DNA from 3 places in the Aquibium oceanicum genome. Region 2 is predicted to be linked to each of the others. Evidence: predicted binding sites of a transcription regulator. Region 2 holds the regulator's gene; each other region holds the start of a gene.
What was found. The regulator LexA, encoded in region 2, represses DNA repair genes until DNA is damaged. The targets are predictions, from matches to a motif close to TGTTCNNNNTGTGTTCNG.
Positions count from the first base shown of each region.

Region 1: uvrA (excinuclease ABC subunit UvrA) is a predicted target of LexA. The motif match lies at 8,912-8,929, and genes of this name have one in related genera.
Region 3: BSQ44_RS22475 (putative DNA modification/repair radical SAM protein) is a predicted target of LexA. The motif match lies at 3,402-3,419, and genes of this name have one in related genera.

Region 1 is NZ_CP018171.1:2,789,322-2,799,782, forward strand. It holds gene BSQ44_RS13640 (DUF2865 domain-containing protein) at 1-590, opposite strand, end outside; gene BSQ44_RS13645 (NADP-dependent malic enzyme) at 674-2,998, opposite strand; gene BSQ44_RS13650 (DUF72 domain-containing protein) at 3,107-3,913, opposite strand; gene BSQ44_RS26340 (BA14K family protein) at 4,138-4,545, shown strand; gene BSQ44_RS13660 (transporter substrate-binding domain-containing protein) at 4,621-5,712, shown strand; gene uvrA (excinuclease ABC subunit UvrA) at 5,833-8,760, opposite strand; gene BSQ44_RS13670 (ferredoxin--NADP reductase) at 9,484-10,305, opposite strand.
Region 2 is NZ_CP018171.1:3,008,413-3,018,873, forward strand. It holds gene BSQ44_RS14670 (adenylate/guanylate cyclase domain-containing protein) at 70-1,272, opposite strand; gene BSQ44_RS14675 (single-stranded DNA-binding protein) at 1,502-2,005, opposite strand; gene BSQ44_RS14680 (hypothetical protein) at 2,255-2,527, shown strand; gene BSQ44_RS14685 (DUF1801 domain-containing protein) at 2,651-3,061, shown strand; gene BSQ44_RS14690 (gamma-butyrobetaine hydroxylase family protein) at 3,066-3,422, opposite strand; gene BSQ44_RS14695 (L,D-transpeptidase) at 3,555-4,205, shown strand; gene BSQ44_RS14700 (OmpA family protein) at 4,212-4,736, shown strand; gene lexA (transcriptional repressor LexA) at 5,039-5,749, shown strand; gene BSQ44_RS14710 (ComEC/Rec2 family competence protein) at 5,803-8,229, opposite strand; gene gltX (glutamate--tRNA ligase) at 8,309-9,730, shown strand; gene gltA (citrate synthase) at 9,917-10,461, shown strand, end outside.
Region 3 is NZ_CP018171.1:4,601,057-4,611,517, reverse strand. It holds gene BSQ44_RS22485 (glycerate kinase type-2 family protein) at 1-444, shown strand, start outside; gene BSQ44_RS22480 (UdgX family uracil-DNA binding protein) at 669-2,162, opposite strand; gene BSQ44_RS22475 (putative DNA modification/repair radical SAM protein) at 2,165-3,400, opposite strand; gene BSQ44_RS22470 (GNAT family N-acetyltransferase) at 3,514-4,026, shown strand; gene BSQ44_RS22465 (WD40 repeat domain-containing protein) at 4,081-5,055, opposite strand; gene BSQ44_RS22460 (CobW family GTP-binding protein) at 5,064-6,098, opposite strand; gene BSQ44_RS22455 (MarR family winged helix-turn-helix transcriptional regulator) at 6,363-6,833, shown strand; gene BSQ44_RS22450 (DMT family transporter) at 6,938-7,858, shown strand; gene BSQ44_RS22445 (LacI family DNA-binding transcriptional regulator) at 7,952-8,974, shown strand; gene BSQ44_RS22440 (hypothetical protein) at 9,036-9,389, opposite strand; gene BSQ44_RS27035 (hypothetical protein) at 9,386-9,577, opposite strand; gene BSQ44_RS22435 (2-hydroxyacid dehydrogenase) at 9,633-10,461, shown strand, end outside.

The DNA.
Region 1 (10,461 bases), 220 kb from region 2:
CGACGGACGACGATGCGCCGGCGGCCTTCGTCTTCCAGTGGGAATCGCCGGGATTCGTTTTCGCTGCGATCCTGCGCGGCGCGAGCCTTGAACAACTGGTCGAACAGATTTCCGCCGCCCCTGCCGCCGTCCATCTGCCTTTCGCGGGCGCTGGCCTGACGCTCGCGGCAGCCGTTCCGGTCGATCGCGGCGAGGATGTTGGCCCGTTCGGCCCGCGAGCCGCCGCCGCCCAGTTGCCGGTGCTTGCGCTCCAGGGAGGCGAGGTTGGCCTGCATCCGGTCCAGCGTGTTCGAAAGCGACTGGCAGACACGGGCCGGATCGCCGCGCGAGAAGAAACCGCCGCCGCAATTGGCCCGGCGGCTCTGGGCCTCGGCCTTGGCGATCTGCGCGCGCTGCTGCTCGATCGCGCGCTCGTACTGACGTGCCTGCCGGGGCGAACCGCCGCCGGCAGAGAAATTCGCAAGCTGGGCTTCGAGGTCGCGGCAGACACGAGTCTGGGCAACTGCCTGACCGATCAGGGAAAAGACGGCGCACGCCGCCGCGAATGCCACAAGGGCAGCGCGCAGACGGATACTCCACCGCTTCCTCATCGAAATCCTCTGCCGGCTGGGCCTTCGTTTCCGGGCGCATTTCGCGCGAGCGGGAGGATAGGCGATCGAAGTTAACCGTCTCTTTAGGATGTCTCCCGCGCAGACGCTGTCTGCAAAGCGGCCTGCGAGGCTTCCACCACGGAAAGCGCGGTCATGTTGACGATGCCGCGCGAGGTGACCGAAGGTGTGAGGATGTGCGCCGGGCGCGCCGTGCCGAGCAGGATCGGCCCGACATGAAGCGCATCCGTCATGGCCTTGGCGGTATTGAGCGCGATATTGGCGGCGTCGAGGTTCGGAAAGACCAGCAGGTTCGCCTCGCCCTTGAGCTTGGAATGCGGAAAGACGCGATTGCGCAGCGCCTCCGAGAGCGCCGAATCGGCGTGCATCTCGCCATCCGCTTCGAGGTCGGGATCGCGTTCGGCGATCAGTGCCGCGGCGGTGCGCATCTTGAGCGTGCTCGCCGTGTCGCGCGAGCCGAAGTTGGAGAACGATAGCAGGGCGGCCTTGGGCTCGATGCCGAAACGGCGGATTTCCTCTGCGGCGAGGATGGTCATCTCCGCCAGTTCCTCCGCCGAGGGATCCACAGTGACATAGGTATCGGTGAAGAAGGTGACGCCGCGCTGCATGATCAGCATCGAGAGCGCCGAAAGATCGCGCACGCCAGGCTTGCGGCCGATGATCAGGTCGACGTTGCGCAGGTGTCGCTCGAAGCGTCCTTCCAGGCCGCAGATCATCGCATCCGCCTCGCCGCGCACCATGGCCAGCGCCGCGATCACGGTCGTGTTGGTTCGCACCAGCGTGCGCGCCGCCTCCTGCGTGACGCCGCGCCGCCCGCCGAGCCTGATGAGAAGGTCGACATAGTCGCGGTAGCGCGGATCGTCCTCGGGATCGATCAGGTCGAAATCCGTGCCCGGCCGGATCTTCAGCGCATAGCGCCTGAGCCGCGTGTCGATGACGTCGGGACGCCCGATCAGGATCGGCCGCGCGATGCCTTCCTCCAGCACCACCTGAGCGGCGCGCAGCACGCGCTCGTCCTCGCCGTCGGCATAGATCACCCGGTTGGCCGCTGCCGTGCGCGCGGTCGAGAACACCGGCTTCATGACCAGGCCCGAACGGAACACGAAGCGGTTCAGGCGATCGAGATAGGCATCCATGTCGGTGATCGGCCGCACCGCGACGCCGGTGTCGCAGGCGGCTCGCGCGACCGCCGGGGCGATGCGCAGGATGAGACGCGGGTCGAAGGGCGAGGGGATCAGGAAATCCGGCCCGAAGACCGGCGTCTCCGTAGCATAGGCGCGTGCGGCGACGTCGGAAGGCTCCTCGCGAGCGAGTGCGGCGATCGCCCGAACGGCCGCCATCTTCATCTCCTCGTTGATGGCGGTCGCGCCGACGTCGAGCGCGCCGCGGAAGATGTAGGGGAAGCAGAGAACGTTGTTGACCTGGTTGGGGAAGTCCGACCGGCCGGTGCAGATCATCGCGTCCGGCCGCGCCGCCCGCGCAACCTCCGGCATGATCTCAGGGACAGGGTTGGCGAGCGCCAGGATCAGGGGTTTTTCCGCCATGCCCGCGAGCAGTTCCGGCTTCAGCACGCCGGCCGCCGAAAGCCCCAGGAAGATGTCCGCCCCGCCGATGACGTCGGCGAGCGTGCGCGCGTCCGTCTCCTTGACGTAGGCGTCCTTCCAGCGGTCCATCTCCTCGGCCCGGCCGCGCCAGGCGACGCCGTAGCGGTCGGTGACCCAGATGTTTTCTCGCTTCGCACCGAGCGAGACGAGGAGGTTGAGGCAGGCGAGTGCTGCCGCGCCGGCGCCCGAGGTGACGATCTTGACCGTCTCGATCGCCTTGCCGGCGAGTTCCAGCCCGTTGAGCACCGCCGCCGCCACGATGATCGCCGTACCGTGCTGGTCGTCGTGGAACACCGGGATGTTCATCCGCGCCTTTAGCTGCTCCTCGACCTCGAAGCATTCCGGCGCCTTGATGTCCTCGAGGTTGATGCCGCCGAAGGTCGGCTCGAGCGCCGCGATTGTGGAGACCATGCGGTCGATCTCCGGTGCGTCGATCTCGATGTCGAAGACGTCGATGCCGGCGAACTTCTTGAACAGAACCGCCTTGCCTTCCATGACAGGCTTGGAGGCGAGCGGCCCGATGTTGCCGAGACCGAGCACGGCCGAACCGTTCGACACCACACCGACGAGATTGGCGCGCGCCGTGTAGTCGGCGGCGGTTGCCGGATCGTCGCGGATGGCGAGACAGGGCGCTGCGACGCCCGGCGAATAGGCGAGCGCCAGGTCGCGCTGGTTGCCGAGCGGCTTGGTCGCCTGGATCTCCAGCTTGCCCGGCGAGGGGTAGCGGTGGAAGAACAGCGCCGCCTCGTCGAAGTCGGAAGGGGCGGGGGCGTCGTGCTGGGTCATGTAGGTCTGTTCCGCGTTCCTGGCTCGATACCGGACCGGTCTAGCATGCCCGGCGGCGATTTCGACATGGTGACGGTCAAACCATTTCGGCGAACGCCTGGGAAGTTCTTAGCCTCCGACGCGCTCCTGCAGCGCCATCGCCCCTTGCGGCGCGCGGATCTTGCCCTCGTGGATGATGTAGATGAAGACGTCGCGCGGCTTCTTCTCGACCTTCGCATCCGGGTCGGCGAGCGGCAGGTCGTCCGGAACGCCGCCTTCCGCCCAGGTCTTCGCACGCGAAGCCCAGGCGTCGAGCTCGGTCGGCGCATAGGCGGTGGGCACGTCGTCCTCGCCCTTCTGCAGCCGCGCATAGACGAAATTCGCCGTCACGTCGGCGATCTCGGGATAGTCGTGGTGGTGGGCGTAGCAGATCGCCGCGCCGTATTTGCGCGCGAGCGGAGGGAAGGCGGGGTCGATGAAGGTCGGGTGGCGCACCTCGAGCACGTGGCGCAGCCTCAGGCCGGCGTGCTTGTCCGGCAGCAGCTTCAAGAAGCCCTCGAAATCTTCGGGCTCGAATTTCTTCGTGTTGGCGAACTGCCAGACGATCGGGCCGAGCTTGTCGCCCAGTTCCTCGATGCCCTGCGCGAAAAACTTTTCCATCGAGGGGCCGGCGTCAGCCAAGACCTTCTTGTTGGTGACGAAGCGGTTGCCCTTCACCGCGAAGACGAAGCCGTCCGGGCTCTCGGCGGCCCATTTGGCGAAGGTCTCCGGCGTCTGGCCGCGATAGTAGGTGCCGTTCACCTCGATCGTCCTCAGCCGCTGCGAGGCGTATTCGAGCTGGCGCTTCTTCGGTAGGTCGTCGGGATAGAACGTGCCCTCCCACGGCTCGAAGGTCCAGCCGCCGATGCCGCAGCGGATCGTGCCTGATCTGGTCATCGTCGTTCTCCGGGTTTGCGTCCGTCTGGGATGGCGGAAGTCATGGCCCACGAGCGGCAGCGATGTCCATGGGGCGAAGGCGGATCGCGCAGACGCTCCTGACAGACATAGCGAACTTCGCGGATGGCGTTTGCGAAGCATTAAGCCTGCGCGGCGGTGCCGGGGAACCGCGCGCGCCGCACGCCTGTTGAGCCGCCACGAAACGATCTCCCAAGGAGGGGAACATGTCGAAAGGCGCCTTCACCGCGGCAGTCCTCGCCGCAACGGCAGCAGGAGCGGTATCGCCGGCCGGCGCGGGGGAGCGGCACCATCACCGGCACCCGGTCGTCATCCATGTCCACGAGACCCACGGCGCGCCCTGGTATCGGCAGCCGCCCTGGATCGGCACGGGCGTGGCGCAATACTACAGCTACCATCCGAACCATCTGCCGGGCTACCCGCACGATCTGGCAGGCTACCCGATCCCGATCCATCGTCTGGACGCGGGCGATCCCGTCGTGCGGGCGTTCCGCGCGGCGCCCTCGATGCACGTCGACTGGTGCCTCGCGCGCTACCGCTCCTACGATCCGCGCAGCGACACCTTCCAGCCCTATCACGGCCCGCGCCGCGTCTGCCTCTCGCCGTATCGCTGACGACCCGAACTCGTCTCCTTCTGCGTCCGCCCTATGTAGCGGCGCATTGCGGTTCACGAGCGGGGACGAGGACGAATGAGATCGACTGGAATGCCGCGGGCGCTGATGCTGGCGCTCGCCCTTGCCATGGGGCTCGCGGCCACCGGCGCGCGGGCGCAGGTGCTGGCGACCGAGACGCTGACGGTCGCGACGCGCGAGGCGCCGCCCTTCGCCATGAGGGATGCCGACGGCAAATGGTCGGGCATCTCCATCGCGCTCTGGGAACACATCGCACGCGACCTGCAGCTCGACTACCGCTTCGAGGAAGCCTCGCTGGCCGACATGATCGACGGCGTCGAGGACGGCCGATACGACGCGGCGGTCGCGGCGCTGACCATCACGCCCGAGCGCGAGGCGGTCGTCGATTTCTCCCATCCCTTCTACACCACGGGCTTCGGCCTTGCGGTCTCGCAGGAGCGGGTGAACTGGCTGGGCATGCTGTTCGGGCTCCTGTCGTGGCAGTTCCTCCAGGCGGTGCTGCTGCTCGCCGCCGTGATCGCGGTGGTGGGGTTCCTGTTCTGGCTGTTCGAACGCAAGCGCAACGCCGACGAGTTCGGCGGCAAGTGGTGGAAGGGGCTCGGCTCGGGCTTCTGGCTGTCGGCCGTCACCATGACCACGGTGGGCTACGGCGACAAGGCGCCGCGCACGCCGAGCGGGCGGGCGGTGGCACTGGTGTGGATGTTCACCGCCATCATCATCACCTCGACCTTCACCGGCATGATCGCCTCGGCGCTGACGGCCGACCGCATCTCGGGCTCCATCCGCGGCCCCGACGACCTGCCGAAAGCTCTGGTCGGCTCCATCCAGGGCTCGGCCAGCGAGATCTGGCTCGCCGAGCGGCGGGTGAACTTCCGCAACTTCGACACCGTCGCGCAGGGCATGGACGCCGTCGCCGACGGTCGCATCGACGTCTTCGTCTACGACAAGCCGCTGCTGCAATATCTCGCGGCCGATATGGACGACGGCGAGACCGAGGTGCTGAGCGGTACCTTCGGCCGCCAGGACTACGGCATCGCCCTGCCGCAGGGCAGCCCGATGCGCGAAGCCGTCAACAACGCCCTGCTCACCTTCCTCGAGACCGAAGACTGGGACGCGCTGACGTTCCGGTATCTGGGCGAAGAGGAATAGCGGCGGGCGGCCCGGTCCCGGCTGCGGACGCGACCGGTCGTCGCCACCCGGCGGGTTTCGCCGTGGCCGATGGAGCGGTGGCGACGTTAGATAAGCACGAGCTCTGCGTTGGCTAACCCTCTACTCCGCCGCTTGCCTCTTCCCTCCCGCCGGCCTTCTCTCCAGCAGCTCCTTCAAAAACTGCCCCGTATAGCTCCGCTCCACCGCCACCACGTCCTCCGGACGTCCGGCCACGAGCAGTTCGCCGCCGCCGTCGCCGCCTTCGGGGCCGAGGTCGAGGACCCAGTCGGCGGTCTTGATCACTTCGAGGTTGTGCTCGATGACGACGACCGTGTTGCCCTGGTCGACGAGCTCGTGCAGCACCTCGAGCAGTTTCGCCACGTCGTGGAAGTGCAGGCCGGTGGTGGGTTCGTCGAGGATGTAGAGGGTCTTGCCGGTGGCGCGGCGGGAGAGTTCCTTGGCGAGCTTGATGCGCTGCGCCTCGCCGCCCGACAGCGTGGTGGCCTGCTGGCCGATGTGGATGTAGCCGAGGCCGACCTTCTTCAGCGTCTCCATCTTGTCGCGCACGGACGGCACGGCGGCGAAGAAGTCGGCGCCTTCCTCCACCGTCATGTCGAGCACATCGGCGATCGACTTGCCTTTGAAGGTGACGTCGAGCGTCTCGCGGTTGTAGCGCTTGCCGTGGCAGACGTCGCAGGTGACGTAGACGTCGGGCAAAAAGTGCATCTCGATCTTGATGACGCCGTCGCCCTGGCAGGCCTCGCAGCGGCCGCCCTTGACGTTGAAGGAGAAGCGGCCGGGCTGGTAGCCGCGCGCCTTGGCCTCGGGCAGGCCTGCGAACCAGTCGCGGATCGGCGTGAAGGCGCCGGTGTAGGTGGCGGGGTTCGAGCGCGGGGTGCGGCCGATGGGCGACTGGTCGATGTCGATGACCTTGTCCAGGAATTCCAGGCCCTCGATGCGCTCGTGCTCGGCCGGGTGCTCGCGCGAGCCCATGATGCGGCGCGAGGCGGCCTTGAAGAGCGTCTCGATCAGGAAGGTGGATTTTCCTCCGCCCGACACGCCGGTGACGCAGGTGAAGGTGCCGAGCGGGATCTCGGCCGTGACGTCCTTCAGATTGTTGCCGCGCGCGTTGACCACCTTGAGCCGGCGGCCCTTCTTCAGCGGCCGGCGCTGCTCGGGGAGCGGGATGGCGAGGTCGCCGGAGAGGTACTGGCCGGTGAGCGACTTCGGGTTGGCCATGATCTCGGCCGGCGTGCCTTCGGCCACGATGCGGCCGCCATGGATGCCGGCGGCCGGGCCCATGTCGACCACGTAGTCGGCGGTGCGGATGGCGTCCTCGTCGTGCTCGACCACCACCACGGTGTTGCCGATGTCGCGCAGGTGTTTCAGCGTATCGAGCAGGCGCGCATTGTCGCGCTGGTGCAGGCCGATCGAGGGCTCGTCGAGCACGTAGAGCACGCCGGTGAGACCGGAGCCGATCTGCGAGGCCAGCCGGATGCGCTGGCTCTCGCCGCCGGACAGCGTGCCGGAATTGCGCGACAAAGCGAGATAATCGAGGCCGACGTCGTTGAGAAAACGCAGGCGCTCGCGGATTTCCTTGAGGATGCGCGCGGCGATCTCGTTCTGCTTGGCGTTCATCGCCTGCGGCAGGGTCTCGAACCAGTCGCCGGCCTTGCGGATCGATAGCGCGGTGACCTCGCCGATGTGGCGGCCGTCGATCTTGACCGCCAGCGCCTCGGGCTTGAGGCGGTAGCCGGAACAGGCCGGACAGGGGGTCTCCGACATGTAGCGCTCGATCTCCTCGCGGCTCCAGGCCGACTCGGTCTCCTTCCAGCGCCGCTGCAGATTGGGGATCACGCCCTCGAAGGTCTTGGTGGTCTTGTAGGAGCGCAGGCCGTCGTCATAGGCGAAGGTGACCTGGCGCGAGCCGGTGCCGTGCAGGATGGCGTGGCGCGCCTCGTCGGACAGGTCCGACCAGCGGTCGCCGACCTTGAAGCCGAATACCTTGCCGAGCGCGTCGAGCGTCTGGCCGTAATAGGGCGAGGTGGAGCGCGCCCAGGGGGCGACGGCGCCGGCGCGCAGCGTGAGATTTTCGTCGGGGATGACGAGGTCGGGATCGATGGCGCGCTGGCTGCCAAGCCCGTCGCAGGTTGGGCAGGCGCCGAAGGGATTGTTGAAGGAGAACAGCCGCGGCTCGATCTCCGAAATGGTGAAGCCGGAGACGGGGCAGGCGAATTTTTCCGAGAAGAGCAGGCGCTCGTGCGTGTCGTTGAGCGACTTGTTGGCGCCGCCGCCGCCCGACGTCTCCTCGGCCGGCAGGGGCCGGTCGGCGAATTCCGCGATGGCGAGCCCGTCGGCGAGGCGCAGCGCGGTCTCGATGGAATCCGCCAGCCGGGCGGCAAGGTCTCCGCGCACGACGACGCGGTCGACCACGACGTCGATGTCGTGCTTGTACTTCTTGTCCAGCGTCGGCGCGTCGGCGATCTCGTAGAAGGCGCCGTCGACCTTAACGCGCTGGAAGCCTTTCTTCTGCAGCTCGGCCAGTTCCTTGCGGTACTCGCCCTTGCGGCCGCGCACGATGGGCGCCATGACGAAGAGCCGCGTGCCTTCCGGGAGCGCCAGCACGCGATCGACCATCTGCGACACCGTCTGGCTCTCGATCGGCAGGCCGGTGGCCGGCGAATAGGGCACGCCGACGCGCGCGTAGAGCAGGCGCATGTAGTCGTAGATCTCGGTGACCGTTCCGACGGTAGAGCGAGGGTTGCGCGAGGTGGTCTTCTGCTCGATGGAGATGGCCGGCGACAGGCCGTCGATCTGGTCGACGTCGGGCTTCTGCATCATCTCCAGGAACTGCCGCGCATAGGCCGACAGGCTCTCGACGTAGCGCCGCTGGCCCTCGGCATAGATGGTGTCGAAGGCGAGCGAGGACTTTCCGCTGCCCGACAGGCCGGTCATGACGGTCAAACTGTCGCGCGGGATGTCGAGATCGACGTTCTTGAGATTGTGCTCGCGCGCGCCGCGGATGGAAATGTATTTCTGGTCGGCCATGGCCGGTCGCAGCCTCGTGCTTGGTCTCGGGAGGAAGGATGCGGGCAACGATCCCGCAGCACCCCCATGTAGGATTTTTCGCCGCTCCGTCGAGGGACGCGCGCGCACGCCGCAACGAGTTAGCCGCGAATGCCGCAGCGGGGCAAGGGCAAGGAACAAAAAGGCAACAGCCTCCTGACACCGCCCTGTGCATAACCGGCGGACCGGCTTGAAACATGCGATCACGTTTTGCGTCGGGGCGGCGGATTTCGTTGACAGGCCCGGACCCTGGAGTCACTCTCCAAATGTCCTTCGCGAACGCCTCCATTCGGGGCCGATCGCTAGAAGCGGGGCCCCAGCGAGACGACGCAGGAGGCTCGAGCGCGAAGCGACGCGGATGCAACAGGCAGAGGAGAGAGGAATGACTCCACCGGACAGTCCCATCTGGCTCCGCTCGAATGCCGCGGAGCCGCGGCGGGCATAGGCGCGAGGGCGCCGGGGAAGCGGCCGTTCCCCCGACCCGCCGTTCACATCACAATCAGAGACTGTAGTCGGGCCGTCGATCCAGATCGCGCAGCGCCCGAAACATGACCGGAAGTTTTGTCCGGCAGTTCAGGAAGACCCCTGACACAGAACAAGCCCTGACCGCGTGACCGCGGCAGGGCTTTTTTCGTGTAGCGCACGAGAGGGATCAGTCATTCAAATCCCTCTACAAGGACGCGCGACCGCGACCTCGCGCCGCCATCATCCCACGAAAGCGCGCTCGACCACGAAATCGGCGGGTGCCGCGTTCGATCCTTCCACCAGCCCGGCCTTCTCGACGAGGTCCTTCACGTCGCGGATCATGTCCAGCGAGCCGCAGATCATCACCCGGTCGACTGCCGGATCGAACGATGCCACGCCGAGGTCAGCGAAGAGCTTGCCCGAAGCGATCAGGTCGGTGATGCGGCCGTTGCGCGCGGAGGACTCGCGTGTGGTGGAGGCGTAGTAGGACAGCCGCCCCTGCGTCAGCTCGCCGATCAGCGGGTCCTGCGACACGCTCTGAAACAGCGCGTCGCCGTATTGCAGTTCGGCGATGTCGCGGCAGGTGTTGGTGAGCACGATCTCTTCGAACTTCTCGTAGGTGTCGGGATCGCGGATCAGGCTGGCGAAGGGCGCGATGCCGGTACCAGTCGCGATCATCCACAGACGCTTGCCGGGCTTCAGCGCGTCCACCACCAGCGTGCCCGTCGACTTCTGGCGCAGGAGCACCGTGTCGCCCGGCACGATCTTCTGCAGCTCCGACGTCAGCGGACCATCTGGCACCTTGATCGAGTAGAACTCCAGTTCGTCGTCCCAGGCCGGGCTCGCGATCGAGTAGGCGCGGAACACGGGCTTTTCCGCGTTCGGCAGGCCAATCATCACGAACTCGCCCGAGCGGAAACGAAAGCTCTGCGGGCGCGTGATGCGGAACGAGAACAGACGATCGGTATGGTGCTTCACCGAAACCACCGTCTCGGCGTGGACGTTCGCCGGAATCGGGAACTTCAGCGGCTCGGCATTGGCGTTGGCGGGAACCGGAATCATCGGCTCGACCCTCGTGTCTGGAGTACGTTCGGCATGACCACTGGCGACGGTTCCGCAAGCGGCCCAAGTAGGTGGACGAGGCGTCGAAAACCTCTCTCTTGCTCGGTGAATTTATTAGTATACAAATGAAAATCGGGTCAAGGCGCAGGGGTAGAC
Region 2 (10,461 bases):
TATGACCCTTGGCACGGCGCCGCTCGTGGCTGGTCACACAGCGGCCGAAGCCGGCGCATCCGTGCAAGCTCAGTACGAGAACACCTTCTGTTTGCCCTCGAACCCCTTGAACTCGACCTCTGCCGCGAGCCGCGGGACGGTGCAGAGATTGATGGCGATGTCCGACGATGCGACACGCCGGAGCGACAGGTCGGACGCGGCGGCGAGCAGCCTCGCGGCATAGTTCACGGGGCGGCCGATCGCCGTGAAGTCGAGGCGGTTCGCCCCGCCGATGTTGCCGTAGTGGAAGCGCCCGGCATGCAGGGCCGAGCGGAAGGCCAGGCTCTCTCCGAGCGGACTGGCCGCCAGTTTCGCCTCTCCCTCCATGATCGTCTCGCTCGCCGCCTTCACGGCTTGCTCGAGCGCCCGCGAGCCGTCGTAGGGGAAGATCGCGAAGAAACCGTCCCCGAGGAATTTGAGGATCTCGCCGCCGTGCGCCTCTACCGGAGGCACCATCAGGTCGAAGGCGTCGTTCAGCATCTCGACCACCTTCTGCCCGGAGATCCGGTTGGAGATTTCGGTGAAGCCGATGAGGTCCGTGAAGAGGATCGCCGCCTCGATTTCCGTTCCATCGCCTCTGTGGACGCGCCCGTTCAGGATCTGCTCGCCGCTTCCCCGGCCGACATAGGTCGAGAGGATGGATGCCGCGTTGAGCCTCAAGAGGTAGGCTTCGACGAGACGCGCCAGAGGCTGGCGGATGCGATCCAGCGCCGCGAGCTGGTGATCGGAGAAGCCGCGCGGGTGCCTGGTCGAGAACGTGGCGGCATGCGTCTCGCCCGTCGTGAAGATCAGCGGCTGCGCCAGATAGTCGGCGAAGCCTTCATCCCTCAGTTCGCCCAGGATGACGAATTCGTCGATTGCCGCGATGTCGGTCAGCCTGCGCCGGATCGTTACCTGCTGCGAGGTAACGGCCGGAAGCGGGTTCTTCAGGTACTGATCTTCCGAGAAGATGCTGAGGGCGCCTTCGCGCATCTGCACGCCCTCAGCGGCGGTCCAGAGAAAGCGCCGCGCGGCGACGTTCGGATGGAGCGTGTTGACGAAGAGGCCGAAGCGATCGAGCGGTATACCGGCAGTCACGAGACGATGGCAGAAATCGTTCACGAAAGCATCGGGGCTCGTGCTCGACCGCGCTCCGTCGACCATCCACGCGATCAGGCCCGTAATCCGCAGATCGTTCACCTCGTCGGATGCCGGAGCATCGACGCGTGTCTCTGGATGCGGCTTGACGATCATTCCAACGGTCCCGACCGGCTGAGGCTTATTTCAAGACGGAGCTAGGTCGAGGACGCTGCGCCCGCAAGAGCCGCGGAGCGACGCCTGGTATGCACACTGCGTCTATGTGATCATCCGGCGCAAGACGAACCACACCCGCGCAAGCTCGGGGCGGCGCGCCAGCGGAATCAGTTCGGCTTCGCCAGTCGATTGGAAACACAACCCTGGTTCGCAGGGTCGCCTGCCCCTCTCAGAACGGAATCTCGTCGTCCAGTTCGCGCGAGAAACCACCGCCACCGCCGCTGCTGCCGCCGCGCCCGCGATCGTCATCCATCGGTCCCGAAGAGCCGAAGTCGGAGCCCCGACCGCCGGAATAGCCGCCGCCCTGGCCTTCGCCCTGGCCGCGTGCATCCAGCATCTGCAGCTCGCCGCGGAACTTCTGCAGCACGACCTCGGTCGAGTAGCGATCCTGGCCCGACTGATCCTGCCACTTGCGCGTCTGGATCGATCCTTCCACGTAGACCTTCATGCCCTTCTTCAGGTACTGCTCGGCCACCTTGGCGAGGTTGTCGTTGAAGATGACGACCCGGTGCCACTCGGTCTTTTCCTTGCGCTCCCCGGAATTCTTGTCGCGCCAGGTTTCCGACGTCGCGACGCTGAGATTCACGATCGGATCGCCGGACGGCAGGCGCCGGACTTCGGGGTCCGCGCCCAGGTTGCCGACCAGAATGACCTTGTTGACGCTTCCTGCCATCTCACATCTCCACGCTTGTCCGGAATGGTCGCTTTTCAGCCTGTACCCGTTATAGCCCAAGCGGGCCGCCACCGCACGGGAGCGCGATGATTTACCGGACATGTCCACACGAGTTTCGTTCTTGATATGTTCCTATCACGCCTCCAGCTCGGACGCAATGTCGCCGCCGCCGGATGCTTGAAAACGGCTGCGGCTTGACAGGCCGGCATGACCGGACGCAAACATCGCATCGTCCATGAGGAGGTTCCGATGAGGAAAACCCTGGCACTGCTCGTGCTGACCCTGTTCTGCGCACCGGCATTTGCCGATGACCAGCGGGCACCGACCGATGACGCCCTGCCGGGCGTGACCACCGGCTCCATTTCGCCCGTCGCCGCGGAACCGCAGCCCGAGCCAGACGAAGCGCTGGCCGCGGGTAGCCAGCCCGGCAGCATCCGTGCGGGAAACTGGGACATCCGCATCTCGGGCAGCGTGTCCTACGAGATCGGCTTCGGCGATCGCAACGGATCCAGGAGGCGCTGAACGCGTTTTGCCGCGCCGCAGAGCCGTCCGACACCGTCGCCCTGTAAATCGTCCGCCGTGCTCCTCGACATTGCCCGTCGCCCGACGGGCAGAACTGGCTTCATAGAGACGAATGGCAACTCCATGGACCACGACATCACGCCCGACCGGCTTATCGACGCGAAGATATCAGAACTGGGTGGCTGGCGCGGCCAGACGCTCACCCGCGTCCGGCAACTCATCCGCCAGGCCGATCCCGCCATGGTCGAGACGGTGAAGTGGGTGAAGCCGACGAACCCCTCCGGCGTGCCGGTCTGGGAGCATGACGGCATCGTGTGCACGGGCGAGACCTACAAGGACAAGGTGAAGCTGACGTTTGCCAATGGCGCTGCGCTCGACGACCCGTCCGGCCTCTTCAACGCCAGCCTCGAAGGCAATGCGCGCAGAGCCATCGATCTCTTCGAGGGCGATACGGTGGACGCGGACGCCTTCGGCGCACTGATCCGTGCGGCGGTCGCCCGGAACGTGTCGGAGAAGGCACGGAAGAAGAAGTGACGCCTCAGCGGGGATCGCGGCTCAGCCGCTTCTCGGCGAGTTCGTCGAGGTAGGCCTGCCAGCGCGCCTCCTTCTCGTGGCCGAGCTGGTGAAGATAGGACCAAGTGAAGATGCCGGTGTCGTGGCCGTCGTCGAAGCCGATCCTGACCGCGTAATTGCCGACCGGCTCCAGCTTGCGGATCGCCACGTCGCGCTTGCCGGGTACAGTCACGCGCTGGTCGGGCGAATGGCCCTGCACCTCGGCCGATGGCGAGAGCACCCGCAGCATCTCGGCGGCAAGCTCGATCGGCGCATGGTCGGGGAAGCTCACCGTCAGCAGGCGGCGATCCTTCGAGACCCTCAGTTCCTTCGGTGCGTTCATGGGTCCCCTATAAGCACTGCGGGCAACGTTCCGGAAGGCCCCATCGTAGCGGCTTACCCGCAACTTCGACATTGGAAGGTTACAGAATCGATTCTATAAGCTTCCGCAGGGTGATCGTCGGAGGGGATCGAGATGAATGTGACGCGGCGTGACTTGCTGGCAGGCGGACTGGCGCTGGCGGCGACGACGGCGATGGGCGTTCCGGCCCGGGCTGCCGCGAAGAAATCCTGGTACGCCGGCACCGGCATCGACAATGGCGTCAGCTGGAAGCGCACCAATTTCGATGTCATCGATCCGATCTGGCACAAGCAGATCGTCAAGTACTTTTCCGCCGAACCGGCGGGCACGGTGGTCGTCGATACCCAGCACCATTTCCTCTATCTGATCGTCGAGAACCAGACGGCGGTGCGCTATGGCGTCGGCGTCGGCAAGGAGGGCTTCAAATGGTACGGGCGCGCCAACGTGGCGCGCAAGGCGCTGTGGCCGCGCTGGACCCCGCCGCCGGAGATGCACGAGCGCAAGCCCGGCCTGCCGCAGTTCATCGAGGGCGGCGCGCCGGACAATCCGCTCGGCCCGCGCGCGCTCTACCTCCATCGCGACGGGGCCGACACGGGCTACCGCTTCCACGGTACCGTCGAGCCATGGAGCATCGGCAAGGACGTCTCGTCCGGCTGTATCCGCATGTTCAACGAGGACGTGATGGACCTCTACCAGCGCTGCCCGGTCGGCACCGCGGTCCAGGTCCTGCCGCATATCGCCGACAACGCGCCGAAGAAGAGCTGAACCGACATGACCCTTTTCTTCGGAATGAGGCGCCGGCTCTTCGCCGCGCTCGCGTTCGCTCTGCTGGCCGGCTGCACCTCCACCACGGCCACGCTTGAACCGCCGGTGCCCGACGTCACCAACGCGCCGGCCGCCGGCTTCGCCAACGTCCAGCCGGGCAGCGAGGAGGATTTTATCCTCAACGTCGGCCGCCGGACCTACTTCGCGCAAGGATCGGCCGAACTCGACCAGACCGCCAGGGTGACGCTCGACAACCAGGCCGCCTGGCTGCAGAAGCATCCGCAATGGCTGGTCAAGCTACAGGGGTTCGCCGACGACCCCGGCGGCGATGCGGCCATGGTGGAGCTGTCGCGCCGCCGCGCCGAGGCAGTGATGAACTACCTCGCCGCCGCCGGCGTCGCCCGCGACCGCATGTGGGCCAAGGGATACGGGAAGGAGCGCGTGGTTCGCGACTGCGCCGACACCGCCTGCAAGGTGCAGAACCGCCGCGTCATATCCAACCTTCGCGAGGAGAAGGACGGCGCCGCCTGAGCGCGTCGCCTTCGCGCTGCAACCGCTTGATCGCGATCGGCGCCTTCCAGCCGGCTTTCGTGTTCGCCACAAGCGGATAGACACGCCCCCATTGCGGCGCCGGGCTGTTTCGCCGTCGCCGATCAGCCGTACCGCACCCTCGGCACCGGTTGGCGTATTTCGGCCCCGCCAGCGTCAACTGGCTTCCAGCTCGGCGACGCCGGACTGTTTACTCGAATTAAAACTATTGCGGAACAAGAATGGAACAGATAGGTTTGTTCCGGTTTTGTTTTTAGGCGTTCGATTCCCTGAGGGGTGCCAATATGCTCACGCGCAAGCAACACGAACTCCTGCTCTTCATCCATGAGCGGCTGAAGGAATCCGGTATTCCTCCGTCCTTCGACGAGATGAAGGAGGCGCTCGACCTGGCGTCTAAATCGGGCATCCATCGCCTGATAACAGCGCTCGAGGAGCGCGGCTTCATCCGGCGGCTGCCCAACCGGGCCCGCGCGCTGGAGGTCATCCGGCTGCCCGATTCCATCGCGCCGGGGCTGGGTGGACCGCGCAAGTTCTCCCCGAGCGTCATCGAGGGCAGCCTCGGAAAGCGCCCCGATCCGGCGCCCGCGCGCCAGGCGAGCAACGACGACGCGGCCGGCATCTCCATCCCCGTCATGGGCCGGATCGCCGCCGGTGTGCCGATCGACGCCATCCAGCACCAGACGCATTCGGTCGCGGTGCCGCCCGACATGCTCTCCGGCGGCGAACATTTCGCGCTCGAGGTCCGCGGCGATTCCATGATCGAAGCGGGCATACTCGACGGCGACACCGTCGTGATCCGCAGCACCTCCACCGCCAGTCCGGGCGAGATCGTCGTGGCCCTGGTCGACGACGAGGAAGCCACCCTCAAGCGGTTCCGCCGCAAGGGCGCCTCGATCGCGCTCGAAGCGGCCAATCCAGCCTACGAGACGCGCATCTTCGGGCCGGACCGGGTGAAGGTCCAAGGCCGTCTCGTCGGTCTGATCCGGCGCTACTAAACGCCAGACGTCTTCGGCGTTCGCATACGCCGCCTGATGCTTACCCTGCGCAATCAGTCCGCATCGCGCTTGTAGGGCGGCATTCCGCGGGCTTCGCGGGACCAACGCCGATGCTCGTGCCAGGGCCTGTAGGGTTCCCGGACGGCGAACCGTATCTCCGCAGGCCTTCCCTGCCCTGCCCCGGCGAAGCGGATTTCGGCGCTGCCGCGCCGCGCAAGGTCGCGCTTGGTGACCACGAGCAACTTCGCCGGGTCGCACGGGTTAACCGCCGTGGCATCGTCAATAACGAGGACGTCGGCAAAATCGCAGAATTGGCGCGCGTTCCCCTCCGCGGAAACGAACGCCACGATCGCACCGCCGCCGTGTCGCGCGATGCAACTTGTCTCGTCGCAAGCGAAAGCTCCGGGGACCAGCCCGTCCAGCATGGCGGCGGTCAGCGGTTCGGCGCTGACGACCGGCACAGCAACACCGTGCGTCATCGCCGCGTCCATCCAGATGCCAGTGACGAAGCGGTTGGGTCGCCTCTTGTTGACCGCCAGTTCCCCGGCCTCCGTCCGCATGGCGATCAAGTCTCCCTCCTCCGAGAGCAGGAGGTTCGGGAGATCCCGCGTCGCGATGAGCACTATACCGGCAACGAGCAACGGAACGGCGGCGAGACGAAGCCAGGTCGAAAGGACAGTCAAGAGGACGAGAGCAATGGTCATCGACAGCACCGCCGATAGCGGGATCGTGCCCACGGCATCGAAAGGCGTGCGTTCGGCGAGCCATCCCGCGATCGAGACCATGATCCCGATGCCCCACCCCATGATGTCGAGCGCGAAGCCTTCGAGGCCGAACGGCATAAGGATGCCAGCGAGAACCGCCGAGGGCATGATGACGAAGGATACGACGGGCATCGCGCCGAGGTTGGCGAGGAGGCCGAGTGGCGCCATGCGGTGGAAGTGCCAGACGCCGTACAGCGCCGTTGCCGTCCCCGCCACCAGCGAGGTCATCGCAATTCCGGCGCAATAGAGAAGCAGAAGCCGAAAGCCGCCTCCGACCAGCGAGCGTTGCCGCGGCTGTCCGCCCGTGAAACCGTTCAGCCGACGCTCCGACCACCAGGCATAGGCCGCGATGAGCGCAGCCGTGGCGGCGAACGACATCTGGAAGCTCGGCCCGACCACCTCATGCGGCGCTATCGCAATGACGACGAGCGCCGAGATGGCGAGATTGCGCATCGTGATCGCCGACCGGTCGAAGAGCAGCGCCACCAGCATCACGGCGATCATGACGAAGCTGCGCTGCGCCGCGACCGCCGCTCCGGAAATCAGCAGGTAATAGGACGCGGCCAGCAACGCGACGGCCGCCGCATACTTCTTCACGGGCAAGCGAGAGGCGAAGCCGGGAAACAGCGCGAAGACGAAGCGCAGTCCGAACATGACCGTGCCGGCGACGAGCGCCATGTGGAGACCCGAGATCGAAAGGACGTGCGCGAGGCCGGTCTTGCGCAGCGCCTCGTTGATCTCCTCGGGAATGCCGGCGCGCGTCCCGGCGATAAGCGCCGTCGCGATCTGTCCCTCCGGTCCTTCGATCCGGCTGGTGATGCGGCCCGCGATCGCCTGGCGCATGTCCGCGATCCGGGCCGAGAGTGCGGCGCGCCAGCCAGCTTCGGCGTCGAGCCGCGAGGGTCTGGGATCGGAAAGGAAGAACCCGGTCGCGCCGATGCCATCCATATAACTCTCGAAGGCGAAGTCGTAGCCGAATGGACGCGCGGGGCCCGAAGGCGGAAAGAGCCGTGCATAACCCGAAACGCCGTTTCCGGCATGGATTTCGGGCGGCAAGGACCGCGCGGAAAGCCGCACCCGGTCGGGCGCATGGCGGAGCACCGGCCGGTCGGTGGAATGAACGTCGATCGTCAGCCGCACCCGACCGCTCGCCTGTCGTTCGACCGTCACCACCCGACCGGTCACGAGCGTCGGGATCTCAGAACCGAGCATCTTGGTGCCGGCCCGCCACGTCTCCAGCTTGCCTGCGAGCACGCCTAGCATGGAGACGATGAGGATCGTCGATACGACCCGGCCGAGGCCCGCGCGCCGGAAGAAGGCGCGCGCAAGCACGGCCGACCCGATGCCGGCGGCGACGATGGGAAACGACGGCTCCAGGGGCAGCGCCCAGTAGAACGCCGCGCCCGCGCACAGGATGACCGGGAGGAACAGGAAGGCCGTCCCCCGGTCGCGCTCGGCAGCGAGGGCCTCCGCCAGCGCTGCTTGGACGGCAGCAAACGCCCGCTCCCGCCTCGTGCCCGGACGGTATGCCGCGCTCCCTTCCGCGTCTGCTTGCCCACGGTGCACGCCTGCCGGCAAGAGCATGCCCGGCACGGGCAGCATCCCCCTTTCGTCCGGATCCGGTTCGTCGATCGTCGCCATCGCGACCCCGTCACTGCCGTCCGAAAGCCGGTTCCCGAAAGCCCCGGCAAGCCCGACGGCTTGCACCCCGATCATCCTATGCTACATGAACGCGACCCGAAATCACCCGCGCAGTGGCGCCAAGGCGCCCAGCACGCAAAGCCTCCGGAATCCGATGCCCGCACCCGTCGTCACGCGCTTCGCGCCGTCCCCCACCGGTTACCTCCACATCGGCGGCGCGCGCACCGCGCTCTTCAACTGGCTCTTCTCCCGGCACACGGGCGGCAAGATGCTGCTGCGGATCGAGGACACTGATCGCGAGCGCTCGACCGAAGCGGCGACCGCGGCGATCCTCGACGGTCTTTCCTGGCTCGGCCTCGCCTGGGACGGCGAACCCGTCTCGCAATTCGCGCGCGCCGAGCGCCATCGAGAGATCGGCGAGGAACTCGTCCGGCGCGGCAAGGCCTATCGCTGCTATGCGTCCCAGGCCGAACTGGAGGAAATGCGCGAGAAGGCGCGCGCAGAAGGACGCCCTCCCCGCTACGACGGCCGCTGGCGCGACCGCGATTCGGCCGAGGCGCCGGCCGGCGTCAGGCCGGTCATCCGCATCAAGGCGCCCCAAGAAGGCGAGACCGTCGTGCACGACAAGGTGCAGGGCGACGTCCGTTTTCCCAACAAGGACCTCGACGACTTCATCATTCTGCGCTCGGACGGCAACCCGACCTACATGCACGCCGTCGTGGTCGACGATCATGACATGGGCGTCACACACATCATCCGCGGCGACGATCATCTGACCAATGCTGCGCGTCAGACGATCATCTATCAGGCGATGGATTGGGACGTACCGGTGATGGCCCACATTCCGCTCATCCACGGAGCGGACGGCGCGAAGCTGTCGAAGCGGCACGGAGCGCTCGGCGTCGAGGCCTACCGGGCCATGGGCTACCTGCCGGAAGCGCTGCGCAACTATCTGGCGCGGCTCGGCTGGAGCCACGGCGACGACGAGGTGATGTCGACGGAAGAGATGATCGGCTGGTTCGAGATCGAGGACGTGAACAAGGGCGCCGCGCGCTTCGATTTCCAGAAACTGGAAGCCCTGAACGGCATGCACATGCGCCGCACGCCGGATGCCGAACTCCTCGACAACCTTCTCGCGACGCTGCCCTATATCGAGGGCGGCAAGGCGATGGCCGACAAGCTCGACGACAGGCGCAAGGCCATGCTGCTTCAGGCCATGCCAGGTCTGAAGGAGCGTGCGAAGACGCTGGTGGAACTGGCCGACAGCGCCGGCTATCTGTTCTCCGAAAGGCCGCTGACCCTGGACGAGAAGGCGGAAAAGCTGGTCGGGGAGCCTCCGCGCGAGATTCTCGCGGGCGCGAAGGCGGCCCTCGAGAACATCACGGGCGAATGGAATGCGGAGACGACCGAAGCCGCGATCCGCGCCTACGTCGCCGAAACCGGGCTCAAGCTCGGCGCGGTGGCGCAGCCCCTGCGTGCAGCTCTCACCGGCCGTTCGACGTCGCCCGGCGTCTTCGACGTGCTCGCGGTGCTCGGACGCGAGGAGAGCCTCGGCCGCCTCGGCGACCTGCTGTGAGGCGTACGCACACTCGTGGATAACCGCCTGTTCGTTTCAAAATGACCGGCCTTTTCGCGCTGCAACATTAGACGTTGCCGCAACTTGGCATCGGCGGTGAAATGGGATAGCTAGATCGCCATTCCAGACCGCGATTTTTCATCGCGGAACTCTTCCACACAGCCGATTGACGATAAGGAGTCCGCGATGACCGATTCAACCGCAAAACTCGATTTCGGCGGCAAGGAAATCGACCTCAACGTCCGTCAGGGCTCGATCGGACCCGAAGTCATCGACATCGGCAAACTCTACGCCCAGACCGGCGCCTTCACCTACGATCCGGGCTTCACGTCCACCGCGAGCTGCGAATCCGAGATCACCTTCATCGATGGCGACGAGGGCATGCTGCTCCATCGCGGCTACCCGATCGAGCAGCTTGCCGAGCACGGCGACTTCCTGGAAGTCTGCTATCTGCTGCTCTATGGCGAATTGCCGACGAAGACGCAGAAGGAGGACTTCGACTACCGCGTCACCCGTCACACGATGGTGCACGAGCAGATGTCGCGCTTCTTCACCGGCTTCCGCCGCGATGCCCATCCGATGGCGGTGATGTGCGGCGTGGTCGGCGCGCTGTCGGCCTTCTACCACGATTCCACCGACATCTCGGATCCCTACCAGCGCATGGTCGCCTCCATGCGGCTGATCGCCAAGACGCCGACGATCGCAGCGATGGCCTACAAGTACCACATTGG
Region 3 (10,461 bases), 1.6 Mb from region 2:
ATCCTGTCGGATGCGATCGAGGGCGAGGCGCGCGAGGTCGGTTCCGTGCATGCCGCGATCGCGCGCGAGGTGGCGTTGAGGGACCGGCCGTTTCGCAAGCCGGTGGTGATCCTGTCGGGGGGCGAGACGACGGTGACGCTGCGCGGAAAGGGCAAGGGCGGGCGAAACACCGAGTTCCTGCTGTCCCTGGCGCTCGGCATCGACGGCGTCGACGGCATCCACGCCTTCGCCGCCGACACGGACGGCATTGATGGTTCCGAGGACAATGCCGGCGCCTTCGCCGATTTCGCCACGGTGTCGCGCCTACGGTCGGCAGGCCTCGACCCGCGTGCGATGCTCGGCGAGAACGACGCATGGACGGCGTTCGGGGCGATCGGCGACCTGTTCGTGCCGGGGCCGAGTGGGACAAACGTCAACGATCTTCGGGCGGTGCTGGTGCGTTAGTCGTGGCGCTTTTGGCGCGGACTCGCGCACATCCCGCCGCCCCTCATCGCCCTCTCGGGCACTTCTCCCCGCGAGCGGGGAGAAGGAGCCGCGTCGACCGTGTTTGGCCCGACTTGCAACATCGGCGGATCGTGGCGGGTTCGCGCTTTTCTCCGCGCTTGCGGGGAGAAAATGCCGACAGGTAGATGAAGGGCAGGCGCCGGGATCGGCCGGTGACCTCGCGGCTACGCCGCCATCAGTTCCCTGACCGCCCTCATGTCCGCCAAGAATCTTCCGCGCTCCGCCTCCTTGTCGGCCGGTTCCGGGATGCGCAGGATGTAGGAGGGGTGGATGGTGAGGAAGACGCGCAGGCCGTCTTCGCGTTCGACCACCTGGCCGCGCATCTTCGTGATGGGGACCGTCTTGCCGAGCAGCGACTGCGCGGCGGTTGCGCCGAGCGCCACGGCGAGGGTGGGCTTCAGGATCGCCAGTTCCTTGTCGACCCACCAGCGGCAGGCCTTCACCTCCCCGGCGTTCGGCTTGGCGTGGATTCGGCGCTTGCCGCGCGGCTCGAATTTGAAGTGTTTAACGCCATTCGTGACATAGACTTCCGAGCGGTCCACCTCGGCTTCCGCTAGCACGGCGTCCAGCATTTTCCCCGCCGGGCCGACGAAGGGCTTTCCGGCAAGGTCCTCCTGGTCGCCCGGCTGCTCGCCGACAAACACGACCTTCGCTTTTTCCGGTCCTTCGCCGAACACGGTCTGGGTGGCATCGCGCCAGAGCGGGCAGCGGCGGCAGCCTTCCGCCGCGGCGCGCAGTTCGGGGATTGTGCTGGCGTTCGCGCCTTCGTCGTCGGGACCCGGCTCGACATCCGGTTCCGGCCAGTGGCGCGCCTTCACCTTGGCATGGTGCGGGGCGGGTTCGGTCGGCAGTTTCTGGATCATGTCCCTGGCCTTGTCTTCGGCACCGCGGATCAGGTCCGGAATGAGCGAGGCTTCGGGAAGGTTCCGCCAGTACTTCTTCGGCATCTCGGCCTGCATGGCCTTCACCTTCAGCCGCGCGGGATTGAAGATCGAGGAAAAATAGGTGCGCCACAGCGCTTCGGCATCGTCCTCGGACGGCGCGTCGGCGCGGGTGGCGCCGGGGCCGATCGCCAGGCGCTCGCCGTCCCAGTCGGCCGAGGCATAGGGCGTGAGGATCGTCCAGCGCATGCCGGTGAAGCGGCGCACGAAGAAGGGCGCGTTGCGCTCGACGATGAAATGCAGCGACTCGAACCAGGCGACGTGGCGCTCGTCTGCCCCCGAGCCGATGCGCCGGAAGCGCACGAAGGCGCGCATCTTGTGGATGTCCCGGCGCACGGCCTTCGCCATCGCCTCCAGACGCCGCACGTCGGGATCGGAGGCGATCTTCAAAAGGTCCGGTTCTCGGCGCAGCCGCAGCAGAATGCGGTAGAGCAGTGAAAAACGCTCGGCATCCGAGTGGCAGATCACCGCTTCGGCCGCCTCCACGAAAGAGCGCGGCACGGTGAATGCCGTCCCGCCGTCCGGAGCCGCGTCGCGCGATGGCGCGGCGCCGTCGAAGAGATCGGCGCTCGCGGCGCCTGACACCGCCCAGCCTACCTGATCGGCGGGGATCTCGCGCATCGCCAGCGCGCGGGCAGCCTTCCGCCAGCCGTCGAAATCGGTCTGGCCGGCGAGCCGGATGGTGATGCGGGGAAGGGGTTTCGGAAGTGCGCTCATGGTCAGAACAGCGAAAGCTGGCGGGGTTCGGGAGCGACCCTGGCCTGCAGGGTGGCGGAATCGGTGAGGCCGCCGGGCGACCAGCCTTCGGCGACGATGAAGGGCCGCACCTTGGCGATCGACTGGCAGAGGCGGCCGACGTCCTCCAGCCGCAGCCGGCGATGTTTTCGCGTCTCCAGGATCCGCTTGACAACCTTGGTGCCGAGGCCGGGAACTCTCAGCAAGGCCTCGCGGTCGGCGCGGTTGATATCGAGCGGGAACATGGCGCGGTTGGCGAGCGCCCAGGAGAGCTTCGGGTCGATGGCGAGGTCGAGCATGCCGTCCGGCCGGGCAGAGAGGATCTCGCTTTCGCCGAAACCGTAGAAGCGCATCAGCCAGTCCGCTTGGTAGAGTCGGTGCTCGCGCATCAGCGGCGGCTTCATCAGCGGCAGAGCGGCGGAGGAATCCGGGATCGGGCTGAAGGCGGAATAGTAGACGCGGCGCAGGCGGTAGCTGGCGTAGAGCCGGGAACTGGTCTTCAAGATCGTCGCGTCGGGCGTGGCGTCCGCGCCGATGATCATCTGGGTCGACTGGCCGCCGGGCGCGAAGCGCTCGCGCGTCTTCGTGCGCAGGGTCGGTTCGGACTTCTCGTCGATCTTCGAGCGCAGCCTCGCCATGGAGACGCGGATGGTCTCGGGGCGCTTCTCGGGCGCGAGCTTCTTCACCCCCTCGTCGGTCGGCAGTTCGACGTTGATCGACAGGCGATCGGCATAGAGCCCGGCCTTCTCGATCAGCTCCTGCGAGCATTCGGGAATCGTCTTCAGATGGATGTAGCCGGCGAAGCGATGCTCGATGCGCAGGCGGCGCGCGATCTCGACCATCTCGCCCATCGTGTCGTCCGGCGAGCGGATGACACCGGAGGAGAGGAACAGGCCCTCGATGTAGTTGCGCTTGTAGAAGTCGAGCGTCAGCTTCACCACCTCGTCGACCGTGAAGCGGGCACGGCGCACGTTCGACGACGAACGGTTGATGCAGTAGGTGCAGTCGTAGATGCAGAAGTTGGTGAGCAGGATCTTCAGGAGCGAGATGCAGCGCCCGTCCGGCGCGTAGGAATGGCAGATGCCTGTGCTTTCGGTGGAGCCGATGCCGCCGCTCTTCAGCGAATTGCGCTTCGCCGCGCCCGAGGAGGCACAGGACGCGTCGTACTTGGCGGCGTCTGACAGGATCGCGAGTTTCTCGCGGAGGGGAAGCGTTGCCATGAGTTCATGATATGTTCCGAATTGCGGCGGCGCTATGAAATTTGACATGCCGACTGGAATTCGTGCGCGCATCGTCTTGCGGCGCGTCGGGCCGCCGCTATGGTGCGCCCATCATGAAAGCAGCCGACGACCTCAGGAAACCGCCCGCCATCGAGCCGATCACCGCGGCCTTCGAGCCCGCGGTGCTGGCGCTGAACAACGAGCATGCGGCGGAATTGTCGCTGCTGGACGCCGGGCGGCTGTCGCATCTCCTGGCGCAGTGCTTCGCGGCCTTCCGGATCGGCGACCTGGACGCGTTCATGATCGGCTTCGATCAGGACGCGCCCTACGACAGTCCGAACTTTCTCTGGTTCCGCGAGCGCTACCCGCGGTTTGCCTATGTCGACCGGATCGCGGTCGCCTCCTTCGCGCGCGGACGCGGGCATGCGCGGCAGCTCTACGAGCATTTCTTCGAAAAGGCGCAGCAAGCCGGCCACACGGTCGTGACCGCGGAGGTGAATTCCGATCCGCCGAACCCGGCCTCGGACGCCTTCCATGCCGCATTGGGCTTCGAGGTGGTCGGAGAGGCGGAGATCTACGGCGGCGAGAGGCGTGTCCGGTACTTTGCCAAGGACCTGACAGCCTGATCCGACCGTCCCTTTGTCCATCCCGGCGTCGTGACGACGCCACACAAGGGGGCGTCAGCCCGATATGTCGATGACGCCGCAATCGCCGGTTTCGGAGCCGAAGACGACGCGCCGGCCGGCGCGGTCCCAGGCCAGCGAGGTTATCGCGCCCTTGCCCTGACGGCGCAGCAGCACTTCCTTCTGGTCCGCGAAGCGGGCGGCCATCACCATGCCGTCGGCATAACCGATCGCGACGAACTCGTCGGCCGGGTGGCACGAGACGGCGGTGACCATCGTGTTGCCGCGCGTACCGAGTTCCAGCGGCGCCTTGCCCATGGGGCCGTCCTTGCCCTGGAATGGCCAGACGATCGCGGCCGGCGCGCCGGAACTTGCGAGCCAGCGCCCCTTCGCGCTCCAGGACAGGCTCTTCACCTTGCCCGGATAGCCGGTCATGCGCATGTGCTTGCCATCGGTGATCTTCCAGCCGTGCAGCGCGTTTTCCTGCATGGTGGTGACGACGAAGTTTCCGTCGGGCGAGAAGGTGATGCCGGTATGCGCGCCGGCCCATTCGAGTTCGACCGGCTTGCCGTCGGCGGCGGGAAAATGCAGCGTCGCGCCGTTGTAGCGGGCTGCGCCGATCCGCATGCCTTTCGGCGAGAAGGCGACGCCCTCGACCGTGCGCGGATGCTGCAATTCCTTGGTCTTGCCGTCAGCGAAGCGGACGAAGGCGGTGCGCCCCGAGGCGAAGGCGACGGCGCCTTGCGGGCCGGATGCGACGCTCGACACCCATTTGCGGCCGATCTCGGCCAGGACCTCGATCGCTCCGGCGGGCGATACGGCGACGACCTTGCCGTCTTCGCCGCCCGTGATCATTTTGTCGCCCTTTTCGGTGACGGTGGCGCAAAGCAGCCCATCATGCGCGGTCACCTGCTTGTGGCCGTTGTCGAGCCGGTGCACCGTGCCGTCGGCAAGCGCGAAATGCGGGATGTCTGACAGGAAGACGGCGGCGATGCAGTGGCCGTCGAGGTCGAGCGGAGCGACGGTGGGCATGGTTCAGATCACGCCTGGCATGCCTGGAACGTTCGCTCCAGCCGTTCCCGGTCCAGTTCGCGACCGATGAAGACGAGCCGGCTCTCGCGGGCCTCTCCGTCCTTCCACGGGCGCTGGTGGTCGCCTTCGATGATCATGTGCACGCCCTGCACCACGTAGCGCTCCGCGTCGTCCTTGAAGGCGATGATGCCTTTCAGGCGCAGGATGTTGGGTCCCTCCATTTGGGTGATCTTCTCGATCCAGGGGAAGAACTTCTTCGGGTCCAGTTCGCCAGCGCGCATGGAAACGGACTGCACCGTCACGTCGTGCAGCGGGGAGGGCGCCGCATGGTGGTGGTGCGCATGGTCATGATCGTGATCATGATGCTCGTGGCCGTGATCCTCGTCCTCGTGCTCGAGGAAATGCGGGTCGTTGTCGAGCGCGCGCTTAAGGTCGAAGGCGCCGCGGTCGAGCACGTTTTCCAGGTCGAGGCCGGCGCGCTGGGTGCGGTGGATTTTCGCGGAAGGATTGATCGCGCGGATGGTCGCCTCGACGGCGGCGAGTTCCTCCTCGCTGACCAGGTCGGTCTTGTTGACGACCACGACGTCGGCGAAGGCGATCTGGTCCTCGGCCTCGCGGCTGTCCTTCAGCCTCAAGGGGAGGTGCTTGGCATCGACCAGCGCCACCACGGCATCGAGCTTCGTCTTGGAGCGGACGTCGTCGTCCATGAAGAAGGTCTGGGCGACCGGCGCGGGATCGGCGAGCCCCGTGGTCTCCACCACGATGGCGTCGAAGCGGCCGGGCCGGCGCATCAGGCCCTCGACGACCCGGATCAGGTCGCCGCGCACCGTGCAGCACACGCAGCCATTGTTCATCTCGTAGATTTCCTCGTCGGATTCCACGATCAGGTCGTTGTCAATGCCGATCTCGCCGAATTCGTTGACGATGACGGCGTAGCGCCGGCCATGGTTTTCGGAGAGGATGCGGTTGAGCAGCGTGGTCTTACCGGAGCCGAGATAGCCGGTGAGTACGGTGACGGGGATCTGGGTCTGAAGGTCGGACATGTCTTGCCCTCGATCGGAGGAGGATGGGTGTTGCCGCCATATAGGACGGCCGCGGCGAGATTGCACGCGGCCAAGCGGGAGGTCGCGCCTTCATCGGGAGACCGGCGGAAAAGTGTCATCTGTCTGATACAGAGGTCTGCCAAGGGTTCGCCGACGAATTAGCCGGCTGGCCGGGAAACGGTCACCAGGCGGGCGGTCCCGGCATTGGAGTTCCGGGGACGGTCATCTATGCTCGGGCGAACGGTCCGAGAGGATGGAGGGGGCATGGCAAAGGCTGAAAAGGGCGCGGCGATCACGCGGTTGCAATCGGCCGCGCGCCTGTCGCGCACCGCGCTCGCGGCAAAGCTGCTCGACCATGGATTCTATGCCGGGCAGGACCAGATCATGCTGGCGCTGGCGCACGAGGACGGCCAGACGCCGGGCCAGCTCGCCACGCGGCTCGGCGTTCGGCCGCCGACGGTGACCAAGACTATCAACCGGCTTCAGGCGCAGGCTTTCCTGGAAAAGCGGGCTTCGGAAAACGATGCGCGCCAGTCGCACATCTTCCTGACGGAAGCGGGAAGGGATGCCATCCGCTCGATCGAGAAGTCGGTCCGCAAGACGGAGAAGCAGGCGCTGAAGGGGCTCGACAAGAAGGAGCAGAAGGCACTGGCGAAGCTGCTCGCCCGTATAGAAAGCAATCTCGCGGGCAATTCCCACTCCGAAATGCCCGAAGACGCCGACGACGAGGACTGACCCGCGGCGCCCGACGCTTGGCCGGGCGCCGGCTTTTTTTTGCTTGCTCTTCCATTTGCGATCCCTGAAACAGGATCGAGCAGGCGGACAACGGCGAATCCTTGGTGAAAATCAGCTCCGGGCATCAGGAGGCGGCGACGCCGGTGGTTGCGATCCTCCTGGTGTTCAGCGCCGGCTTGACCTTCTCCTTCCTCGATTCCAGCGCGAAGTTTCTCGCAAGCGAGGGGTTCGCTCCGCCTTTCATCGCCTGGATACGGTTCGCCGGCCACGCCGTCCTCGCCTTCCTGTTCCTGCGGCCCTGGCGGTCGCTGGGGCTATTCGCCACCGCGAGCCTGCCGCTGCAGCTGTTGCGCGGGATGTTCCTGTTTGGGTCTACCCTGTTCAATTTCCTGGCGCTCCAGACGCTGCAGCTGGCGGAGACGGTGTCGATCGCATTCTTCGCACCGATGGTGATCACCGCCCTGGCGGGGCCCCTGCTCGGGGAGTGGGCCGGGTGGCGGCGCTGGCTCGCCGTCTTCGTCGGTTTCGGCGGCGTCCTCGTCATCACGCGTCCGGGGCTGGGCGTGTTCGGGATAGGTCACCTCTACGCGCTCGGATCGATGCTGAGCTACTGCTTCTACGTCATCATGACCCGGCACATGGGCGCGCGGGAAACCGCCGAAAGCCTGATCTTCTACTCGGCCCTCGCGCCGGTCGTGCTGATGGTGCCTGCCGTGCCAATCTACGGATCCATGCCCCACGAATGGCTCCATTGGGCCATCCTGCTGTCGCTCGGCTTCTATGGCGCCTTCGGCCACTACCTTCTGATCCTGGCCTATCGCGTCGCCACGACCACCGCGCTGGCACCCTACGCCTATCTGCAGATCGTCTGGATGGTGACGCTCGGCTACGTCGTCTTCGGCGACCTGCCCGATCTCTGGACGCTTGGCGGCACGCTCATCATCGTGGCGAGCGGCCTCTACATCGTTCATCGCGAGCGGCAGTTGCGGCTCAAGGCCACCGCGGCGCCGCTGCCGCCGAAGTGATCCCGCACGAAAAGCATTGAACAGGGCAAAGTCCTTCGCCTATAGCTGACTTAAACAGTTTAAAGATTGCCACGGCTCAGGCGGGAGGGCGCTCTGGCGCAGAAGATAAAGCTTTCGACCATCGCGGACGCGCTCGGCGTCTCGACGGCCACGGTGTCGCTCGCGCTGCGCGACAGTCCGCTGGTCGCCGATACGACCCGGGAACGCATCAAGGACCACGCCCGGACCATCGGCTACATCTACAACCGCCGCGCCGCGAGCCTGCGGACCTCGCGGTCGGGGATCGTGGGCGTCGTCGTGCACGACATCATGAACCCGTTCTTCGCCGAGATTCTGAAGTCGATCGAAAGCGAACTGGATCGCAGCCGCCAGACCTTCCTGCTGTCCAACCACTACGATCAGCTCGAAAAGCAGCGCAACTTCATCGACACGCTGCTGCAACTCGGCGCCGACGGCGTCATCATGTCGCCGGCGATCGGCACGCCGCGCGAGGACATCCAGATGCTGGAAGAGAACGGGCTTCCGGCGGTGCTGGTTGCCCGCTCCGTGGAAGGGGCCGGCGTGCCGGTGTTCCGCGGCGACGATTCCTACGGGATCGGTCTCGCGACCAATCATCTGATCTCGCTCGGCCACCGGCGGATAGCCATGATCGGCGGCACCGACCAGACGTCGACGGGCCGCCACCGCTACCAGGGCTACGTGCTGGCGATGGAGAAGGCCGGACTGAAGACCCAGCCCGACTGGCGCATTCCCGGTCCGCGCACCAAGCAGGCGGGGTTCGAGGTTTCGGGTCAGTTTCTCGCGCTACCCGACAAGCCGACTGCTGCTGTATGCTGGAACGACCTTGTCGCCATCGGCCTGATGAACGGGATCGCCCGCGCCGGTCTCGTGCCGGGCGTCGACGTTTCGGTCACCGGCTATGACGATCTGGAGGAGGCGGCGATCGCCACACCTGCGTTAACCACCGTCTGGAACGGCCAGAGCGACGTCGGCCGCCGCGCGGCGCGCGCCTTGCTCGACCGTCTGAACGGGGTGGCGGTGAAAACATCTCCGGAACTGATAAAGCCGGAACTGCATGTTCGGCAGTCGACCGGCAAGCCGGTGGAGCGGAAGTAGTCACCGCCCAAAAGAGAAAGGCCCCGCGAACGGGGCCTTTCCATGCAATCTGCGTATCTGATCAGCCGCCGGTCGGGCGTTCCACGCCAACGGCGTTGCAGAGACCGGTGGTCACGGTGCCGTAGGAACCGCGCAGGTCGTAGGCGCGCTCGCACTGGGCGATGATGGAATCACGGTCTTCCTGGCCCATCGCGTCGAACGCGCTGGTGATCTCATCTTCGGAACGAAGTTCCATCATGTCCGGATCAGCGAAGAAACCCTCGTAGCGGGCGCGATTTTCGCCCTGGTACCACATCTGTTCGTCAGTGGATGCATACGGGTTGTTCTTGCTGCCGGTGGCCGACGTCGTCTGCGCGAAGGCCGAACCAGCGGTCATGGCGACGATAGCGGCTGCTGTGAGCAATTTGCGGGTCATGCGAATTCTCTCCTTTGTTGGGGTGCAGTGTGCACCTTGTCATCGTTGGAATTTGCTTTTCCACGAATGCGCATGAATGTTTTCATCTGCGCAATCATCCGACCAACGCTCGCTTCCGCCATGTGTTCCGGAAAAAATCGGGCGATGGAATGCACGGGGCAGTGGTGCTTGGCATCGCCGATCCTCATGCTAGGTTCGCCCGGCGCGGCATTCGTCGCGACGATTTCAGCAGGAGACCGATCGGTGGGTGAACTTGGAAGCAACGTGGTGCTCGTCCCCGGAAAGCTGCATCCGCATGCGGTGACGCGGCTGAAGGGCGAATTCGATCTCGTGACCATCGACCGGTCCGATTCGTCCCTCGTCGACGCGGTTCTGGCCGCGAAGGTTCGGGGGCTGGCAGTCTCGACGCGCATCGACGCAGCCTTCATCGACGCCTTTCCGGCTCTCGAAATCATTGCCAGCTTCGGCGTCGGCTACGATGCCGTCGATGCCGGGCACGCGGCGAAGCGGGGTGTGGTCGTGACCAATACTCCGGACGTGCTGACCGAGGAGGTCGCCGACACGACGATCGGCTTGCTTCTCAACACGGTGCGGGAGTTCGCGAAGGCCGAGAACTATCTTCGGGCGGGCCGCTGGGTGAAGGACGGGAATTATCCGCTCACCGAAATGACCCTGCGCGGCCGCACGGTAGGGATCTTCGGGCTGGGGCGGATCGGGCGGGCGATCGCCCGCCGCATCGAGGCGTTCGGATTGCCCGTGTCTTACCACAACCGCAACCGGGTCGACGACGTCCCGTATGCCTATCACCCGTCGCTGGTGGAACTCGCCGCGGCCGTCGATACGCTGATCTGTGTCGCGCCCGGCGGCGCGGCGACCGAAAAGGCGGTCAACGCGCAGGTGCTGGAAGCGCTCGGCCCGGATGGCGTCCTCATCAATGTCGGCCGGGGCACGACGGTCGACGAACCGGCGCTGGCGAAGGCGCTGAAGGATCGCACGATCCGCGCGGCGGGGCTCGACGTCTTCGCGGACGAGCCGAACGTTCCCGAAGACCTGCTCGAACTCGACAATGCGA